DNA from 4 places in the Streptomyces rubradiris genome. Region 1 is predicted to be linked to each of the others. Evidence: riboswitches for the same ligand, from Rfam matches in the RefSeq annotation. Region 1 holds a riboswitch; each other region holds the start of a gene.
What was found. Region 1 has a riboswitch for cyclic di-AMP ahead of Srubr_RS32610 (M23 family metallopeptidase). Riboswitches for the same ligand answer to the same signal wherever they lie in the genome.

Region 1 (4,688 bases):
GGCTCCTGCTGTCCGGCCCGGCCGACTTCGACCGGGTCGACGGGGTACGGGCCTCGGCCGACGCCATCCTGGTCGGCGCCGGCACGATCCGCTCCGACAACCCCCGCCTGCTGGTCGGCTCGGCCGAGCGGCGCGCGGCCCGGCGCGCGGCGGGCCGGCCGGAGTACCCGCTGAAGGTCGCCGTCACCGGTTCCGGCGACCTCGACCCGGCGGCGCGCTTCTGGCACACCGGCGGCGACAAACTCGTCTGCACCACCGACCAGGGCGCCGTACGGGCCGCGCGCCTGCTCGGGAACACCGCCGACGTCGTCCCGTTCGGCCCCGTGCTGGACTGGCGGGCCCTGCTGGAGCACCTGCACGACGTGCGCGGTGTGCGGCGGCTGATGGTCGAGGGCGGCGGCACGGTCCACACCCAGCTGCTCCGGCAGGGCCTGGCCGACGAACTCCAGCTGGCCCTCGCCCCGCTGTTCGTGGGTGATCCGGCGGCACCGCGGCTGTTCGGGCCGGGCCCCTACCAGGGCGGACGCCTGCGCCTGCTGGAGACCCGGCGGATCGAGGACGTGGTCCTCATGCGGTACGCGCCCACGGCTCCCGGCTCCGGTCCGGACGCCACCGCCGCCGACCGCCACTGGCTGCGCACCGCCTGCGAACTGGCGGCCCTGTGCCCGCCTTCCCGGACGGCGTTCAGCGTGGGCGCGGTGGTGGTCGCCGCCGACGGCACGGAACTGGCCCGGGGCCACTCGCGCGAGGGCGGCGACCCGGTGGTGCACGCGGAGGAGGCGGCGCTGGCGAAGACCGACCCGGCCGACCCGCGGTTGTCCGGCGCCACGGTGTACTCCAGCCTGGAGCCGTGCGCCCGCCGTGCCTCCCGGCCGGCGCCCTGTGCCGAGCTGATCCTGCGGGCCGGGGTGCGCCGGGTGGTCACCGCCTGGCGGGAGCCGGACACGTTCGTCGAGGCGGCCGACGGGACGGGGGTGCTGACGGCGGCGGGGGCGCGGGTCGTCGTACTGCCGGAGCTGGAGGAGCTGGCGAAGGCGCCGAACGCCCATCTGCCGGGCTGAGACGCCCTGGGTGCGTATACACCCAGGGCCCGGAATCCTTGGGATTCCGGGCCCTGGGCCTTCAGTAGCGGGGACAGGATTTGAACCTGCGACCTCTGGGTTATGAGCCCAGCGAGCTACCGAGCTGCTCCACCCCGCGTCGTTGTGACTCCAGTGTACGCCATGCGCGGGGTGCTTCGCACACCGGTTTCCGCGGGCCTCCCGGCGGGCCCCCTGGCGGGCCTTCCCGAGGGGTGGTCGAGCGGGGGTCACGCGCGGTGACCGGGCGAGCGCACACGTATAACAACTGAGTCACCATCAAAATCGCGAGTGACTGCTGACCGCTTCTGAGTGCTGGTCAAATTGCCCGTTCTAGCGGGATAGTTACCGATAACTCCACCGGTGAAAACGTTAATGATCAAGGGGACCGGCTTGGAAAGTGACTGTCAGGTCTATTAACGTTCGATAACGCAGCGCGGTCGTCCCAGCCGTCACAAGAGGCGGCTCCGTGCGCACGCGCCGAATCCCGCGAGGGAACCGGGGAACCACCACCTTGGGGTGAATCACGCGGATACCGTCGTGTACTCACGCGAGTCCACGACCGGTATACGCGCGTAGGAGACCTTCCTGCTCCGAACCCGTCAGCTAACCCGGTAGGCGGAGGAAGGAAAGGAGTACGCCCGCGTGGCGTCCAACCGGCCTGGCCCCGAAGCCCCGTCCATACCGGCACAGCGCGAGTCCGAGCCCGAGACCTTCGGCTACGGCGCCTACCGCGCCGACGAGGGCCCGTGGGAGGAGTGGAACCCCACCGAGGAAACCGTCGCCCCGGTCCGCGGCCGGCACCGGGTCGCCAAGCAGCGCGGCGGCTTCGCGCGCAGCTCCACGGTCCTCGGCGTCGGCGTCATGGCCGCGGTCGGCGCGGGCGGCATGGCCAGCGCCAACACCGGCAAGCCGCCGGTCTCCATCTCCATGCCGGACCTGCCCTCGGTCGGCTCCCTCTTCCAGGACGGCTCCGGCGACGACCGGCCCGCCGAGGCGGCCGGCACCACCACGCTCGCCACCGTCGCCGTGGCCTCCGACGCGGGCCAGGACACCGCCGACGCGGGCGAGGTGCTGCGCAACCGGATCATGGCGCAGGCCGAGCAGCAGCAGGGTCAGGCCGACAGCAAGGCCGCCGCGGCCGCGCTCGCCGCCGCCGAGAAGCAGACCGCCGAGGCCGCCGCCCAGGCCGAGGAGGAGGCCGCCGCCAAGGCCGCCGCCGCCAAGGAGAAGGCGGAGGCCGAGGCCGAGAAGGCGGCGGCCGAGGCGAAGCGGGCGGCCGAGGAGAAGCGGCTGGCCGAGCTCGCCAAGCAGTACGCGCTGCCCACCTCCTCGTACACGATCACCTCGACGTTCGGGCAGGCCGGCTCGATGTGGTCCTCCGGCCACCACACCGGTCTGGACTTCGCCGCCCCCACCGGCACCCTGATCAAGGCCGTGCACAGCGGCACGATCACCGAGGCGGGCTGGGCCGGAGCCTACGGCTACCGCACCATCCTGACCCTGGACGACGGCACCGAGCTGTGGTTCTGCCACCAGTCGTCGATCAACGTCACGGCCGGCCAGAAGGTCAGCACCGGCGAGGTCATCGGCCGCGTCGGCGCCACCGGCAACGTAACCGGCCCGCACCTGCACCTGGAGGTCCACCCCGGCGGCGCGCCCACGGGCATCGACCCGATGGCGTGGCTGCGCGACAAGGGCCTCACCCCCTGACGGTCCCTTTCCGGAAGACCGGGAAAATCGGCGCCGGCGGCGGGATGCGATCGGCCCCCGCCGGCGTTGACATGGCGTATGACGTCACTTCGCACACTCGGCTCCTCCGACCTCAAGGTCTTCCCGCTCGCCCTGGGCGGCAACGTCTTCGGCTGGACGGCCGACGAGCAGACCTCCTTCGCCGTCCTCGACGCCTACACCGCGGCGGGCGGCAACTTCATCGACACCGCGGACGTGTACTCGGCCTGGGTCGAGGGCAACAAGGGCGGCGAGTCCGAGACCGTCCTCGGCGCCTGGCTCAAGGCCCGCGGCAACCGCTCGGACGTGGTCATCGCGACGAAGGTCAGCCAGCACCCCGAGTTCCAGGGGCTGTCCGCCGCGAACATCAAGGCCGCCGCCGACGCCTCGCTGCGCCGCCTGGGCACCGACTACATCGACCTCTACTACACCCACTTCGACCAGCCCGAGGTGCCGGTCGAGGAGATCATCGGCGCGCTGGACGAGCTGGTGAAGGCCGGCAAGGTCCGGCACATCGCCGCCTCCAACATCGGCGCCGAGCGCCTGCGCGCGTCCCTGGAGTTCTCCGACCGCGAGGGACTGGCCCGCTACGTCGCCGTCCAGCCGCACTACAACCTGGTCTCCCGCGACACCTACGAGGGCCCGCTCCAGGAACTCGTCGCCGCCGAGGGCCTGTCCGCCGTCCCGTACTACGGGCTCGCCTCGGGCTTCCTGACCGGCAAGTACCGGCCCGGCGCGACGGTGGACAGCGCCCGCGCCGACCGGGTGCGGGACTACGTGGCCTCCGAGCGCGGCCAGCAGGTCCTGGCGGCCCTGGACGAGGTCGCCGCCGCCCACGAGGCCCCGGTCGCCACGGTCGCCCTGGCCTGGCTGGCCGCCCAGCCGACGGTCACCGCCCCGATCGCCTCCGCCCGCACGCCCGAGCAGCTTCCGGCGCTGCTCGGTGTGGCGGAGCTGACGCTGACGGACGCGGAGGTCGCGAAGCTGACGGAGGCCTCGGCCTAGAAGGACGGCCGTACGACGGCCCGCTCCGGCGGTGCCGCCCGCCCGCCCGGCGTCCGGCACGCCCTCCCGTCAGGTCCGGTACGGGTTGTAGGGGGAGTACGTCACCGCCGGGTATCCGTACGGCGCCGCCGGCCGGTACACCGGGGCCGGAGCGGCGGCCCGGCTCGCGTACTCCAGCGCCGGCCGGGCCACGTGCCGGCGCCGCCACAGCTCCGCCAGCAGCTCCCGCTCCCGCACGGTGAAGTCCGCCCCGGCCTTGCCCGCGCGTCCGCGCCGGCGCAGGAAGGCGAGCGAGGTGGCGTACCGCTCGTAGCGGGCCACCTCCCGGGCCGCCGGCCGGCCGTGGTGGTGCCGGGCGTAGTCCCGGGCCATCCGGCGCGCCCGCATCGACCCGAGCGCGAACGGCTCGCCCGGCCCCAGCCACCCGGCCAGCACATACGCCGGCAGCTCCGCCCGCACGGCGCGCAGCTCCCGCTGCCGGGTCCAGACCGCGAGCCAGGTCACCAGCCCGAACACGGGCACCATGAAGCCGCCGTAGACGGCGAAGAACCCGTACTGCCCGAAGGTGGCCGAGCCGTTCCAGAAGGCGTGCATGCCCATCGCGAGCAGCAGTCCGCACACCGGCAGCAGGACCCGCCGGACGGGCCGGCGCTCGGCGGACAGCGCGGCGATGCCGAAGCCGATGCCGGTCAGGACGGTGAACAAGGGGTGCGCGAACGGGGACATGACGATGCGCACGAAGAAGGTGGCGGCGGTGACGGAGGCGATGCCCCGGTCGCCGGTGAGCTGGTCGGTCCCGAAGGCCGTACCGAGGTAGAGGATGTTCTCGGTGAACGCGAACCCGGTGGCGGTGGTCCCCGCTATCACCACGCC
Region 2 (4,688 bases), 470 kb from region 1:
TACGGCCACGGCATCCACTACTGCCTGGGCGCTCCGCTCGCCCGGCTGGAGGGCCAGACCGCGTTGGCCACCCTGTTCACCCGCCTGCCCGACCTGCGGCTCGCCGCGGATCCGGCCGACCTGCGCTGGCGCGGCGGGCTCATCATGCGCGGCCTGCGCACCCTGCCGGTGGAGTTCACACCGCCCGCCTGAACACAGTCTCTCCAGACAAAGGTGACACTTTCTCAACCCTGTGATCTTCACGTGATCTGTGCGGCATGAACTTGTGACAAGTGATCGTCTGCCGATACGTTCACCCATCAGCGCGGCGAGCGGCTCCAACCGCCGCGCCGGTCCTGCTGTCGCTCGAAAGGCTTCTGCATGCTCTCCGGGAACGGTCGACACCGTCGCCCCCGCCAGGCTCCGGCCCTCCTTGTCGCGGCCGGAGTGACCGGCTCCGCCATCGCCATCCCGCTCCTCGGCGCGGCGAGCGCCAACGCGGCCGACGGCACCACGTGGGACAAGGTGGCCGAGTGCGAGAGCGGCGGCTCCTGGAGCGCGGACAACGGCACCGGGTACTACGGCGGCCTGCTGATCTCGCAGGAGGACTGGGACAAGTACGGCGGCGGCCAGTACGCGGCCAGCCCCGACCAGGCCAGCCGCCAGCAGCAGATCGCCGTCGCCGAGAAGATCCTGGCCGACCGGGGTACGACCCCCTGGGCCACCTGTGCCCTGCTGTCCGGCCTGACGCGGAACTCGGGGTCCATGGAGGTCGACACGGGCGTCGACGACTCCGGCGGCACCGGCGGTTCGGCGGATGCGTCCGGATCGGCAGGCGGCTCCGGTACGTCCAAGGCTCCCGGAACCTCCGACCCGTCCGGCCGGCCGGACGCGTCGCCCTCCACCGGCTCCACCGGCTCCACCGCCGACCCGGGGTCCGGCCCCTCCTCGGACCCGACCGGCACGCCGTCCACCAAGCAGGACAAGGGCGACAAGGCCGGCAAGGGTGGCGAGGGTACGGGCAAGGCCGCCGGCGAAGAAGCGGACAAGGCGGCCGACAAGGGGGCGGGCGAGACCCCCGGTTCCACCGGCACCGACACCACCAAGTCCGACAAGTCCCCCACGCCCGACACCGGAAACACCCAGTACCCCGGCGGCGCCCCGACGGCCACCCCGGACGCCGGGACCGTGAGCAACCCGCAGCAGGCGGCCGGGTCTTGGAGTCTGGTCGACACCGGAACCGTCGGCACCGGCGGACGCCACCGGGGCCCCAGTGCGGACGAAACCCTGACAAACGGTCAGAACGGTACTGCGTCCGGCCGTCACGCCTCCCGTGAAACGGACACCTACACCGTCCGCCAGGGCGACTCGCTGTCCTCCATCGCCGACTCCCTTGACGTCGACGGCGGGTGGCACGCGCTGTACGCCGGCAACAAAAAGGCCATCGGTGCCGACCCGAACCACATCACCGCCGGTCAGACCCTGAACGTCCAGGGCGAATCGGACGCGAAGTAGCGGGACTTGGTGCCCCACTTACTGCCCTGATGTCCGGTTTGGCGAAAGTGTGGGATGAGTCTCAGAAGCCCTGATCGTCTTTGAAATTCCGGCGATCACCTGTCTACGGTCGAGGCCGCTCGTCACCGCGAGCCCCGGCTTCCGCCACGCCGAATCCTGCCGGCGGTCGCCCGGGAACAGTCGTCGCGTCAAGCGCCGTAGGCAGGAGCGGGGGACCCAAGGTAAGCGCCGGGCCCAGCAGTTGAGGCTGGGACCGGCTGGGGGTGAAGCCGCGTCACGCGAAAGCGTCGGACGCGGCCGGGCAACTCAACCGGCCCGAACCCGACAGCTCACCTCGCAGGCGTCGGTGAGGGGAATCGATCCATGCTGTTTTCCGGCAAGGGCAAGCACCGTCGTCCGTCCAAGGCCGTCCGCGCCGTCACGCTCGCCGGTGTCACCGGTGCCGCCGTCGCCGCCCCGCTGATGGCGGCCGGCAACGCCTCCGCCGCCACCGCCTCCCAGTGGGACGCGGTCGCCCAGTGCGAGTCCGGCGGCAACTGGTCCATCAACACCGGCAACGGCTACTACGGCGGTCTGCAGTTCTCCGCCTCCACCTGGGCCGCGTACGGCGGCACGCAGTACGCCGCCACCGCCGACCAGGCCAGCAAGTCGCAGCAGATAGCCGTCGCCGAGAAGGTCCTCGCCTCCCAGGGCAAGGGCGCCTGGCCGGTCTGCGGCACCGGCCTGTCGAGCACCCCGTACAACGGCTCCGCCCCGGCGCCGTCCGTCCCGTCCGCCCAGGACTCGGGCACCTCCACCCGCTCCGCCGACCAGCAGGCCGCCTCCCGCTCCGCCGAGCGTCCGGCCGCCTCCACGGGCAAGAGCACCAGCACCAGCAAGAGCACCGGCTCGGGCAAGAGCACCGGCGGCGCGAGCAAGACCGTCACCACCCCGACTGGCAAGAAGGTCAAGAAGGGCGACGGCGAGTACAAGGTCGTCGAGGGCGACACGCTCAGCACCATCGCCGCGGAGCACCACGTCGCGGGCGGCTGGCAGAAGCTGTTCGAGCTGAACAAGGACATCGTCCAGGACGCCGACCTCATCTACCCGGGCCAGCAGCTCCACCTGAAGTAAGCCCCCCGGGACCCCACGGCCCGCACATCCCGGCGGGCCCCAGGCTCCCCCGGGCCCCGTACGGCCACGGCCCCCAGGGTCCGTACGGCCAAGGCCCCCAAGGCCCGTACATCCAGGCGGCCCCCCAAGGCCCCGTGCGGGCCACCCCCGTCCCCCAAGGGCTCCCCGCCCCGGCGCGTGTTCCCCCGTACGCGCCAGGGCGGGGTTTTCCGCGTCCGGCCCGGCGCCCCTGGCCCCGGAATGACCCGGCCCCCTTTGTTTCGTTCAGAAACAAAAGGTACCGTCGCTCTGTCCACGGGGCGGTCGGTCGATGGCCGAGCGGCCCGGGACGGTTAGGCTCTAGTCGCAAGGCACACCAGCCCCGCACTTCCAGCGTCACATCCAAGAAGGAGATGCTCGTGCCGTCCATCGACGTCGTCGTAGCCCGGGAAATCCTGGACTCCCGAGGCAACCCCACGGTCGAGGTCGAGGTCGGCCTCGACGACGGCAGCACGGGTCGTGCCGCCGTGCCGTCCGGCGCCTCGACCGGCGCCTTCGAGGCCATCGAGCTGCGCGACGGTGACCCGAACCGCTACCAGGGCAAGGGCGTCGAGAAGGCCGTCCTCGCCGTCATCGAGCAGATCGGCCCGGAGCTGGTCGGCTACGACGCCACCGAGCAGCGCCTGATCGACCAGGCCATGTTCGACCTGGACGCCACCGACAACAAGGGCTCCCTCGGCGCCAACGCCATCCTGGGCGTCTCGCTCGCCGTCGCCCACGCCGCCTCCGAGGCCAGCGACCTGCCGCTCTTCCGCTACCTGGGCGGCCCGAACGCGCACCTGCTGCCGGTGCCGATGATGAACATCCTGAACGGCGGCTCGCACGCCGACTCCAACGTGGACATCCAGGAGTTCATGATCGCCCCGATCGGCGCGGAGTCCTTCTCCGAGGCCCTGCGCTGGGGCACCGAGGTCTACCACACCCTGAAGAAGGTCCTGAAGAACAAGGGCCTGTCCACCGGCCTCGGCGACGAGGGCGGCTTCGCCCCGAACCTCGGCTCCAACCGTGAGGCCCTCGACCTCATCCTGGAGGCGATCAAGGAGGCCGGCTACACCCCCGGCGAGCAGATCGCCCTGGCGCTCGACGTCGCCGCGTCCGAGTTCTACAAGGACGGCTCCTACGTCTTCGAGGGCAAGAACCGCAGCGCCGCCGAGATGACCGAGTACTACGCCGAGCTGGTCGAGGCGTACCCGCTGGTCTCCATCGAGGACCCGCTCTTCGAGGACGACTGGGAGGGCTGGAAGACCATCACCGCCAAGCTCGGCGACAAGGTGCAGCTGGTCGGCGACGACCTGTTCGTCACCAACCCCGAGCGTCTGGCCAAGGGCATCGAGGAGGGCGCCGCCAACGCCCTGCTGGTCAAGGTCAACCAGATCGGCTCGCTGACCGAGACCCTGGACGCCGTCGAGCTGGCCCAGCGCAACGGCTTCAAGTGCATGATGTCCCACCGCTCCGGCGAGACCGAGGACGTCACCATCGCCGACCTGGCCGTCGCCACCAACTGCGGCCAGATCAAGACCGGCGCCCCGGCCCGCTCCGAGCGCGTCGCCAAGTACAACCAGCTGCTGCGCATCGAGGAGATCCTCGACGACGCCGCGGTCTACGCCGGCCGCAGCGCGTTCCCGCGCTTCAAGGGCTGAGCCGACCCAACCTGGGCTAAGTCCTAGCCAGTCGTACGTACGTCCCCGTACCCGGTCCCGTACCGTGTCCGGGGACGTACGCGCGTGTGACGGGAGGCGGGGAAGATGGGCGTGAAGGACCGTGACCGGTTCTCCACCGCGACCAGGATCAGGCTGCTCGGCGAGCAGACCGCGGCCCGCGTCTACCGTTCGCAGACCAAACGGCAGGCCCGCCGCTCCCGGCTCACCGGCCGGGCGGCGCTGCTCGCGCTGGTGCTGTGCACGATGGTCGTCGCCCTCGCCTACCCGATGCGGCAGTACGTCTCCCAGCGTGCGGAGATCGCCGACCTCCAGCGCGAGCAGCGGCAGGCCCGCGAGCGGGTGGAGCGGCTGCGGGACCTCAAGGCGCGCTGGCAGGACGAC
Region 3 (4,688 bases), 2.2 Mb from region 1:
CCGGTCGGTGGGTTCGAGGTCCAGCTCCAGGCGTACGACGCCGTCCTCGAAGCTGCGCTTCTGGGTGTAGCCGGCGTCCGTGAACACCTTGATCATCTTCGTGTTGGCGGGCAGCACCTCGGCGGCGAAGCGGCGGATGCCCCGCTCGCGCGCGACGGCCGCGATGTGTTCCAGGAGGGCGGAGGCGACGCCGCGGCCGTGGTGGGCGTCCTGCACCAGGAAGGCGACCTCGGCCTCGTCGGCGGGCGCGGAGGCGGGCAGGCCGTCGGTGCCGATGCGGTCGTAGCGTACGGTGGCGATGAACTCGCCGCCGATGGTGGCCGCGAGTCCCACCCGGTCCACGAAGTCGTGGTGCGTGAAGCGGTGGACGTCCTTGGCGGACAGGCGTGGGTACGGCGCGAAGAAGCGGTAGTACTTCGACTCGTCCGAGACCTGCTCGTAGAAACTGACCAGGCGGTCGGCGTCGTCGACGGTGATGGGCCTGACGCGCGCGGTGCCGCCGTCGCGCAGCACCACGTCCGCCTCCCAGTGGGCGGGGTACTGGTGCCGGTCCTGCCGGTCCGCCGAGGTGTGCATGGGCCCCAGCGTAAGGGTCGCGTACGACAACGGCGCGAGGCAGTCTATGGGGGCGACGCCGGACCGAGGCCGCGGTCCGGGGTCGCGCCGGGGCGGTCCTTCGGACCCGCTCCGGGCACGCTTCACGGTATGGGAAACTGGTCTAGACAACCCTGAGCACTGAAGGGCAGCAACACATGGCTGAGCGCCGCGTCAACGTCGGCTGGGCCGAGGGCCTCCACGCCCGCCCCGCTTCTCTCTTCGTCCGAGCCGCCACGGCCACAGGCGTCCCGGTGACGATCGCCAAGGCCGGGGGCAACCCCGTCAACGCGGCCTCGATGCTGGCCGTCCTGGGCCTGGGCGCCCAGGGTGGCGAGGAGATCGTCCTCGCCTCCGACGCCGAGGGCGCCGACGCCGCCCTGGACCGTCTGGCCAAGCTGGTCTCCGAGGGCCTGGAGGAGCTGCCCGAGACCGTCTGAGCGGGACCGGGAAGCCGCGCCGTCCGTACCGGGCGGCGCGGCTTCCGCGTTTTCAGCACCGGTTCCACAATCGCTCCGGTTCCGTCGGCGGATTTCTTCCCGGGCGTTCGCCGGGTCGCCCGGACACGGCGGGCAGGGGAATTAGCGGAACCGGAAAAGGGCAGCGGAAAACACCCGCCACCGAATTACCCTTCTTTGTATACGGCGCCCGTGTTAATGCCGCAGGCCCGACATGTTTACGGCATGTTGCGAAGTCCTCACACGCTCCCCGGCGCCGGAAAAGCGAAGCCGGTGCGCGCCCGTCGCACGCTCGGCGTGCAGGGCCGTCAGCGCCCGCGCGCGTTCGCCGTCCCCGCGCGCCACCGCGTCCACGATCGCGCCGTGCTCCACCCAGGACTCCACCGGGCTCACCGGCGGCTCCACCGCGTACATCCAGGCGATCTTGTGCCGCAGCCGGGTCAGCGTCGAGGTCAGCGAGGGGCTGCCGCAGGCCTGCGCGAGCGTCTCGTGGAACCAGCCGCCGAGCGCGCGCAGATCCTCGCTGTTGCCCTTCCTGGCCCGCTCCTGACCCAGCCGGACCAGGCCGCGCAGCACCTTCAGATGGGCCTCCGTACGCCGCTGGGCGGCCCGCGCGGCGCCCAGCGGCTCCAGCAGCGTCCGCATCTCCAGCACGTCGGCGGCCTCCTGCTCGGTCGGCTCGGCCACGCACGCGCCCGCGTGCCGGCGCGTCACCACGAAACCCTCGGCCTCCAGCGTGCGCAGCGCCTCGCGGACGGGGACGCGCGAGACGCCGTAACGGCGGGCCAGGACTTCCTCGGTGAGCCGGCTGCCGCGCTCGTAGACACCCGCGACGATGTCGTCCCGGACAGCGCTGCACACCGAGTGCGCCGGAATACGCATGACCGACCTCCGCCTTAATCCCCGTGAAACGCCGACGATGGACGCGTATACCGTGACTCTATTCCAGCGGGCCGGAATTTCCGATGGCGGGCGGTAATCCATGGTTATTTTTTGGACAAGGAGTCCGGCGGACGGCGTGAAAAACGGCGAAAGCCCCGGCTCGATGAGCCGGGGCCGCCGGAAAACGCGCGTGCGTCAGATCTGGACGCCGTGCCCGCGGAGGTAGGCGACGGGGTCGATGTCCGAGCCGTACTCGGGCGTCGTGCGCGCCTCGAAGTGCAGGTGCGGGCCGGTGACGTTGCCCGTGGCGCCGGACAGTCCGATCTGCTGGCCCGGCTCGACCTGCTGGCCCACCGTGACGCCGATGGAGGACAGGTGCCCGTACTGCGTGTACATGCCGTCGGCCATCCGGATCACGACCTGGTTGCCGTAGGCGCCGCCCCAGCCGGTGGCGACGACCGTGCCGGCGCCCACCGCGTGCACCGTGGAGCCGCTGGCCGCGTGGAAGTCGATGCCGGTGTGCGAACCGGAGGACCACAGGGAGCTGGAGGCCCGGTAGGCCGTGGAGACGTAGGAGTGCGCGATGGGGGCGACGAAGGTGTTCAGCCGGCGGCGCTCGGCCTCGCGCGCGGCACGGACCCGCTCCTCCTCGGCCCGCTCGGCGGCCGCCTTCGCCGCTGCCTCCTCGGCCGCCTTGCGGTCCGCGGCCTGCTGCTGGGCGGTGGCCTGCGCGTCGATCTGCTCGGCGACGTCCTCGGTGGCGGCGAGGACCGGGGTGAGGCCGGTCTGGTCCACGGGGTTGTCGGCGGCGAGCGCCGGGGAGGCGGCGAGGGTGCCGATGACACCGGTGGTGGTCAGGGCCGCGACGCCGGCCGCCTGAGCGGTGGTGCGCTTGACCCGGCCGGGCTTGCGGTGCTTCCCGGTGGCGCACATGAACGCCATGAAGTGGCTGGTCCTTTCCTTCCCTCTCGCCTACCGGGTTAGCTGACGGGTTCGGAGCAGGAAGGTCTCCTACGGGCCCCCTCGCGGGCGCCCGATTCACCCCAGGGACGGTGGGTCCCCGGCTCCCCTGGCTCGCGCCGTACGGGGACTCGGCGATGGCTGTCCGGTGCCGCGGGTGCGGCGCACTGCCTGACGAACAGCCCGGACGAAGCTACGGCGGCCCGCTCGCGATCCTCAAACGGATCCGGGGTTTTGTAGCGCATCCCACAGGTCAGACAGGCAACCTCCGCCCCAAAACGGGCATCTGGGCAACCGAGTGGAACAGCGTGGGGCCCTGACGGCCCGTAAGCCGTCAGGGCCCCACGCGCGCGTGCGCCGGACGCGCCGGGCCGCTACTCGGCCGGCACCACGGTCACCTCACCGATGCCGAGCGCCTCGACCGGCGCCTTGATCTGGGAAGCGTCGCCGACGAGGACGGTCACCAGACGGTCCACCGGGAAGGCGTTCACGACGGCCGCGGTGGCCTCCACGGTGCCCGTGGCGGCCAGCTGCCGGTACAGCGTCGCCTGGAAGTCGTCGGGCAGGTGCTGCTCGACCTGGTCGGCCAGCGTGCTCGCGACGGCCGCCGCGGTCTCGTACTTCAGCGGCGCCACGCCGACGAGGTTCTGCACGGCGACGTCCCGCTCGGCGTCGGTCAGGCCCTCCGCCGCGACGGTGCGCAGCACCTTCCACAGGTCGTCCAGCGCCGGGCCGGTGTTCGGCGTGTCCACGGAGCCGCTGATGGCGAGCATCGCCGCGCCCGTGCCGTCCGGCGCGGACCTGAGGACCTGCCCGAAGGAGCGCACGCCGTAGGTGTAGCCCTTCTCCTCGCGCAGGACGCGGTCCAGGCGGGAGGTGAGGGTGCCGCCGAGGCAGTAGGTGCCGAGCACCTGGGCGGGCCACACGCGGTCGTGCCGGTCGGGGCCGACCCGGCCGATGAGCAGCTGCGTCTGCACGGCACCGGGACGGTCCACGATCACCACGCGCCCGGTGTCGTCGGCGGTCACCGGCGGCACCGGCCGCGGCTCGCCCGGGGCGCCGGTCCAGGCGCCCAGGGTGTCGCCGAGCAGCGCGTCCAGGTCGGTGCCGGTCAGGTCACCGACGACGACCAGGGTGGCCGTGGCGGGCCGCACATGGCGGTCGTAGAAGGCGCGTACCGCCGCCGCGTCGATCTTCTCGACGGTCTCCTCGGTGCCCTGGCGCGGCCGGGACATGCGCGAGGCCGCCGGGAACAGCTGCCTGGAGAGCTCCTTGGCGGCCCGGCGGGAGGGGTTCGCCAGCTCGTGCGGGATCTCGTCCAGGCGGTTGCGGACGAGGCGCTCGACCTCGCTCGGGGCGAAGGCGGGCGCGCGCAGCGCGTCGGCGAGCAGGCCGAGGCCCTTGGCCAGGCGGGAGACCGGGACCTCCAGGCTGAGCCGGACGCCGGGGTGGTCGGCGTGCGCGTCCAGGGTGGCGCCCGCGCGCTCCAGCTCGGCGGCGAACTCCTCGGCGGAGTGCTGGTCGGTGCCCTCGGAGAAGGCGCGCGCCATGATCGTGGCGACGCCGTCCAGGCCGGCCGGCTCCGCGTCCAGCGGCGCGTCCAGCAGCACCTCGACGGCGACGACCTGCTGGCCGGGGCGGTGGCAGCGCAGCACGGTCAGGCCGTTGCCGAGCGCGGTGCGTTCGGGGGCCGGGAACGCCCAGGGCTTGGCCTCGCCGGGCTGCGGCTGGGGGTGGAACTCCATGGTGGCGAGCTCGGTCACTTGGCCGTCTCCTCGTTCTCGGTCTCGTCGC
Region 4 (4,688 bases), 900 kb from region 1:
GGTGTGGAAGACGGCCGCCGCGCCCAGGACCAGTGCGGTCAGGCAGCACAGCAGGACGGTGGCGACCAGACACTGCCACACCCACAGCGCGACCACGGGTTCCCGTTCGGGCCAGGCCGCCCGGGTCAGCGCGCGCGGCGCCGGTACGGCGGCCGTCAGGGCGACGGCGCTCAGCAGGAGCAGGCAGACGGTCATGCCGGGGCTCCGGTTCCTGGTCGGAAGGCGTGCGGGTGCTGGGTGGTGCGGGGCACGCATCGCACGGCCGCGCGGGGTGCGGACGCGTGTCCCTGTCAGTATGGCGAAGAAGGGCGGTGTGAGTCAGGTGTCGGCGGCGATCCGACCGGGGAAGACGGCGAGATCCCAGGTGGGGCACGCGAGTTCGGCGGGGCCGGGACCCTGTCCCGGCCCCGTCGGCGGGGCCGGCCGCCGTGCCGTGGCTCAGTCCGCCACGACGCGGCCCGTGACCTCGCCCAGCCCGATCCGGTGGCCGTCCGGGCCCGGAGCCCAGGCGGACAGGGTCACCACGTCCCCGTCCATCAGGAACGTCCGCTTTCCGTCGGGGAGTTCGAGCGGGTCGCGGCCGTTCCAGGTCAGCTCCAGCAGCGAGCCGCGCTGGTTTTCGGCCGGGCCGCTCACCGTGCCCGAGCCGTACAGGTCGCCGGTGCGCAGCGAGGCGCCGTTCACCGTCATGTGGGCGAGCTGCTGGGCGGCGGTCCAGTACATGGTGGAGAACGGCGGTTCGGAGACCACATGGCCGTTGACCGCGACGGAGACGCGGAGGTCGTAGCCGCCGGGTTCCACGCCGGGGGCCGAGTCGTCCAGGTAGGGCAGCAGCGGGTGGGTGCGCTCGGGAGGTGCCACGCGCGCGTGCTCCAGCGCCTCCAGCGGGGTGATCCACGCCGAGACGGAGGTCGCGAAGGACTTGCCGAGGAACGGGCCGAGCGGGACGTACTCCCAGGCCTGGATGTCCCGCGCGGACCAGTCGTTGAGCAGGCACAGCCCGAAGACGTGCTCGCGGAAGTCGCCGAGCGCCACCGGGCGGCCCTGCTGGGACGGCACGCCCACCACGAAGCCGACCTCGGCCTCGATGTCCAGCCGGATCGACGGGCCGAAGACGGGCGCCGGGTCGGCGGGGCCCTTGCGCTGCCCGGCGGGCCGTACGACGTCCGTGCCGGAGACGACGACCGTGCCGGCGCGGCCGTGGTAACCGATCGGCAGGTGCTTCCAGTTGGGGGTGAGGCTGTCCTCGGCGTCCGGGCGGAAGATCTGCCCGACGTTGCGGGCGTGGTGTTCCGAGGCGTAGAAGTCGACGTAGTCCGCCACGTCGAAGGGCAGGTGCAGGGTCACCTCGGACAAGGGGTGGAACAGCGGTTCGACGGCCGGGCGGTGCGCCGGGTCGGTGACCCAGGAGGTGACGGCGCGCCGTATCTCCGACCAAGTGGCGCGGCCGGCGGCCAGCAGCGGGTTGAGGGTGGGGGCGGCGAGCAGCGCCTGGTGGGGCGAGCCGACCGCCGCCGCCGTGGCGCCCGCGTCGAGGACGTGGTTCCCGAGCCGGACGCCGATCCTCCGCTCCGTGCTGCCGGTGGGCGAGAACACGCCATAGGGGAGGTTGTGCGGGCCGAAGGGGTCGCCCTCGGGGACGTCGAAGGGGGGCATGGGTGCTGCCTCACTCTCATCCGTGCCATGCATGGCGAAGCGTTCCATGTGGTCGGGCCACACGTTACGGCCGACACGCGTGTCATGGGCAGTGGTCTTTGTGTCCCGGGGCTTGCTCGAAAGAGTGCTCGCACGGGCCCGCGACAGTTCCGTGGGCGTCCGTCACCGGGCGTGCCGTGGGCGGCAGTTGGGGACGGGCGGTACGACGGGAGCGGGGAACGGGGGAGGAGTCGGCGGGGCCCGGGGTCCGTATTCTCTGGGCATGGCATCCACCCCGGCATATGCCCTCATCGCCACTGACCTGGACGGAACACTGCTGCGCGGCGACGACACCGTCTCCGACCGGTCGCTCGCCGCGCTCGCGCGGGTGGCGCGGGCCGGGGCCCGGCACCTGGTGGTCACCGGCCGCCCGGCGCCGCGGGTGCGGTCCCTGCTCGCGCGCCTCGGCTGCACCGGGCTGGCGGTGTGCGGGCAGGGAGCGCAGGTCTACGACGCCCGGGCCGGCCGGCTGCTGTGGTCGGTCCAACTCGACCGTGATCTCGCGGAGACCGCGCTCGGCAAGGTCGAGGCGGAGGTGGGGCAGGTGTTCGCGGCGGTCGACCAGGACGGCGAGGACGGGCGCACGCTCATCGAGCCCGGCTACCGGATGCCGCACCCGACGCTGCCCGCGGTGCGGGTCGGCCGGCGCGCCGACCTGTGGGCCGAGCCGATCAGCAAGGTGCTGCTGCGGCACGCCGAGCTGTCCGACGACGAGTTGGCGGCCGTGGCGCGCTCGGCGGTGGGCTCGCTGGCGACCGTCACCATGTCGGGGCCGGGCACCGTGGAGCTCCAGCCGAGCGGGGTGACGAAGGCGACCGGTCTGGCGCTGGCCGCCGAGTGGCTGGGGCTCGGTCCCGAACGGGCCCTCGCGTTCGGTGACATGCCCAACGACATCCCCATGTTCCGCTGGGCGGCGCGCGGTGTCGCCATGGCCGGCGCGCACCCCGAGCTGAAGGCGGTGGCCGACGAGGTCACGGTGTCGAACGAGGACGACGGCGTCGCCGTCGTCCTCGAAAGACTGTTCCCGGCCGCCTGACCGCGGGACGGGCTGGGCGGCCGGGCCGGTCAGTAGGCGCCGAAGACGTTGTCGATCGACCCGTACCGGTCCGCCGCGTAGTTGCAGGCGGCGGTGATGTTCGCGACCGGGTCGTAGATGTCGAAGGACGTCCCGTCGACGTGGTACGCGTTGAAGGTGGGGTCGATGACCTGGAGCAGGCCCTTGGACGGGATGCCCTTGGCCGCGTTGGAGTCCCAGAGGTTGATGGCCGCCGGGTTGCCGGAGGACTCGCGGATGATGTTGCGGTGGATGCCGTTGTAGGTGCCCGGGATCTTCTTCTCGGCCATGATCGCGAGCGATTCGCGGATCCAGCCGTCGAGGTTGTCCGGGTATCCGGCGGGGGTGGTGCCCACGGTCGGGGCCGCGGTGGTGGCGGCCGACGCGCCGGTCGCGCCGATGAGTGGCAGGGCGAGCACGGCGGCGCCGGTGCCGGCGGCGGTGAGGGCGCGGACGAGGCGGGTGTTCCGGGTACGGCGGTGCTGAGCGGCAGCAGGCATCGAAAGTTCCTCTCCGGCGCCTGCGAGGTGAGCTGTCGGGTTCGGGCGGGGAGGTGCCCGGCCGTGCCCGGAAGGAGGCACGGCTTCACCCCGAGCCGTTCCGGTGCGGCGGATGCCGTCCGGCGCGGCGACTTACCTGGGTCCCCCGCTCCTGCCGTACGAATGAGTTCGTGAATGGGTTGCGCGGGCGGCGGCAGGATTCGGCGTCCGCCCGACGGCCCGGAACGTATGCGAGAGCACATGTCGGGAACAAGTACCGGATTCATACAACGCGCCATTTGGCCTTGATCGTCGCCGTATGGGGTGCTTGATCCTTTGCGGTTGCCAATCCTCAACTGGCCGACGGAGCAAGGGTGACGGCGGGGGTGGAGGGCGGCGCGGGCGGGTCGGCCGAGTGACTCAATTCACGAAATAGCAAAAGACTTCAAATCAGACATGGGGGATTAGGGGGATTCACGTCTGAAGTCCGAGTCGTGGTGGAACCCGGGGAGTGGTGCGCGTCGTTGTCGTAGGGGCCGGCGGGGGAGGGGGGAGTGAGGAAGGTGTGGAGAGGTCGCGACACGGTATCCGGATTAACGTTAAGTCGATATATGTCCCTTTATTACCGTGTGATCAAAGTCATGGCGGTCATGATCCGATACCACCCAGGCTGGACCGGTGGGCGCTATCGGTGATCGAAACAGGACCGGATACGCTGACTTGAGTGATGGCAGCGACCTATCGACAAACCGTGTAATCGCCAGCAGACACCAGCAGACAGGAGACCCCTCGTGACCGTCGTCGGGCCGTTCGGGCTGAGCGTGCGGGACCAGGCTCTGGAAGCCGATGTCCAGGCCGGATTGGCGGCTGTCGAGGAAGGCTTGCTCGATGCCACCAAGAGCGAGGTCCCGTTCATCACCGAGGCCGCGCAGCACCTCGTGCGGGCCGGCGGGAAACGATTCCGGCCACTGCTCGTGATGCTCGCCGCCCAGTTCGGCGACCCGTACGCGCCGGGCGTCGTGCCGTCGGCCGTGGTCGTGGAGCTCACCCACCTGGCCACGCTGTACCACGACGACGTCATGGACGAGGCGGCCGTACGGCGCGGGGTGGACAGCGCCAACACCCGCTGGGGCAACTCCGTCGCGGTCCTCACCGGCGACTTCCTCTTCGCCCGCGCCTCCCAGATCCTCGCCGACCTCGGTCCGGAGGCGGTCCGGGTGCAGGCCCTGGCGTTCGAACGGCTGGTCACCGGGCAGATCCTGGAGACCGCGGGCCCCTCGGACGGCCGCGACCCGGTCGAGCACTACCTGGACGTGCTGGCCGGCAAGACCGGCTCCCTGGTGGCGGTGTCCTGCCGGTTCGGCGCGATGATGTCCGGCGCCGGCGAGCGGGTCGTGGACGTGCTCACCCAGTACGGCGAACGCCTCGGCGTCGCCTTCCAACTGGCGGACGACGTCCTG

Region 2: linked by a shared signal. The riboswitch ahead of Srubr_RS34745 (LysM peptidoglycan-binding domain-containing protein) and the one ahead of Srubr_RS32610 (M23 family metallopeptidase) in region 1 are both predicted to bind cyclic di-AMP.
Region 3: linked by a shared signal. The riboswitch ahead of Srubr_RS22710 (M23 family metallopeptidase) and the one ahead of Srubr_RS32610 (M23 family metallopeptidase) in region 1 are both predicted to bind cyclic di-AMP.
Region 4: linked by a shared signal. The riboswitch ahead of Srubr_RS28455 (transglycosylase SLT domain-containing protein) and the one ahead of Srubr_RS32610 (M23 family metallopeptidase) in region 1 are both predicted to bind cyclic di-AMP.

Annotation. Positions count from the first base shown of each region.
Region 1 covers NZ_BNEA01000015.1:4,362,181-4,366,868, forward strand. The annotation lists gene Srubr_RS32600 (dihydrofolate reductase family protein) at 1-1,061, shown strand, start outside; tRNA gene Srubr_RS32605 (tRNA-Met) at 1,127-1,200, opposite strand; cyclic di-AMP (ydaO/yuaA leader) riboswitch at 1,548-1,715, shown strand; gene Srubr_RS32610 (M23 family metallopeptidase) at 1,725-2,792, shown strand; gene Srubr_RS32615 (aldo/keto reductase) at 2,871-3,815, shown strand; gene Srubr_RS32620 (PrsW family intramembrane metalloprotease) at 3,885-4,688, opposite strand, start outside.
Region 2 covers NZ_BNEA01000015.1:4,829,001-4,833,688, forward strand. The annotation lists gene Srubr_RS34735 (cytochrome P450 family protein) at 1-192, shown strand, start outside; gene Srubr_RS34740 (LysM peptidoglycan-binding domain-containing protein) at 361-1,494, shown strand; cyclic di-AMP (ydaO/yuaA leader) riboswitch at 1,678-1,852, shown strand; gene Srubr_RS34745 (LysM peptidoglycan-binding domain-containing protein) at 1,858-2,607, shown strand; gene eno (phosphopyruvate hydratase) at 3,006-4,286, shown strand; gene Srubr_RS34755 (FtsB family cell division protein) at 4,392-4,688, shown strand, end outside.
Region 3 covers NZ_BNEA01000015.1:2,150,789-2,155,476, forward strand. The annotation lists gene Srubr_RS22695 (GNAT family N-acetyltransferase) at 1-576, opposite strand, end outside; gene Srubr_RS22700 (HPr family phosphocarrier protein) at 753-1,034, shown strand; gene Srubr_RS22705 (GntR family transcriptional regulator) at 1,248-1,934, opposite strand; gene Srubr_RS22710 (M23 family metallopeptidase) at 2,130-2,876, opposite strand; cyclic di-AMP (ydaO/yuaA leader) riboswitch at 2,889-3,041, opposite strand; gene Srubr_RS22715 (M16 family metallopeptidase) at 3,269-4,657, opposite strand; gene Srubr_RS22720 (M16 family metallopeptidase) at 4,654-4,688, opposite strand, start outside.
Region 4 covers NZ_BNEA01000015.1:3,457,388-3,462,075, reverse strand. The annotation lists gene Srubr_RS28470 (M56 family metallopeptidase) at 1-195, opposite strand, end outside; gene fahA (fumarylacetoacetase) at 439-1,656, opposite strand; gene Srubr_RS28460 (HAD family hydrolase) at 1,919-2,731, shown strand; gene Srubr_RS28455 (transglycosylase SLT domain-containing protein) at 2,761-3,249, opposite strand; cyclic di-AMP (ydaO/yuaA leader) riboswitch at 3,252-3,428, opposite strand; gene Srubr_RS28450 (polyprenyl synthetase family protein) at 4,020-4,688, shown strand, end outside.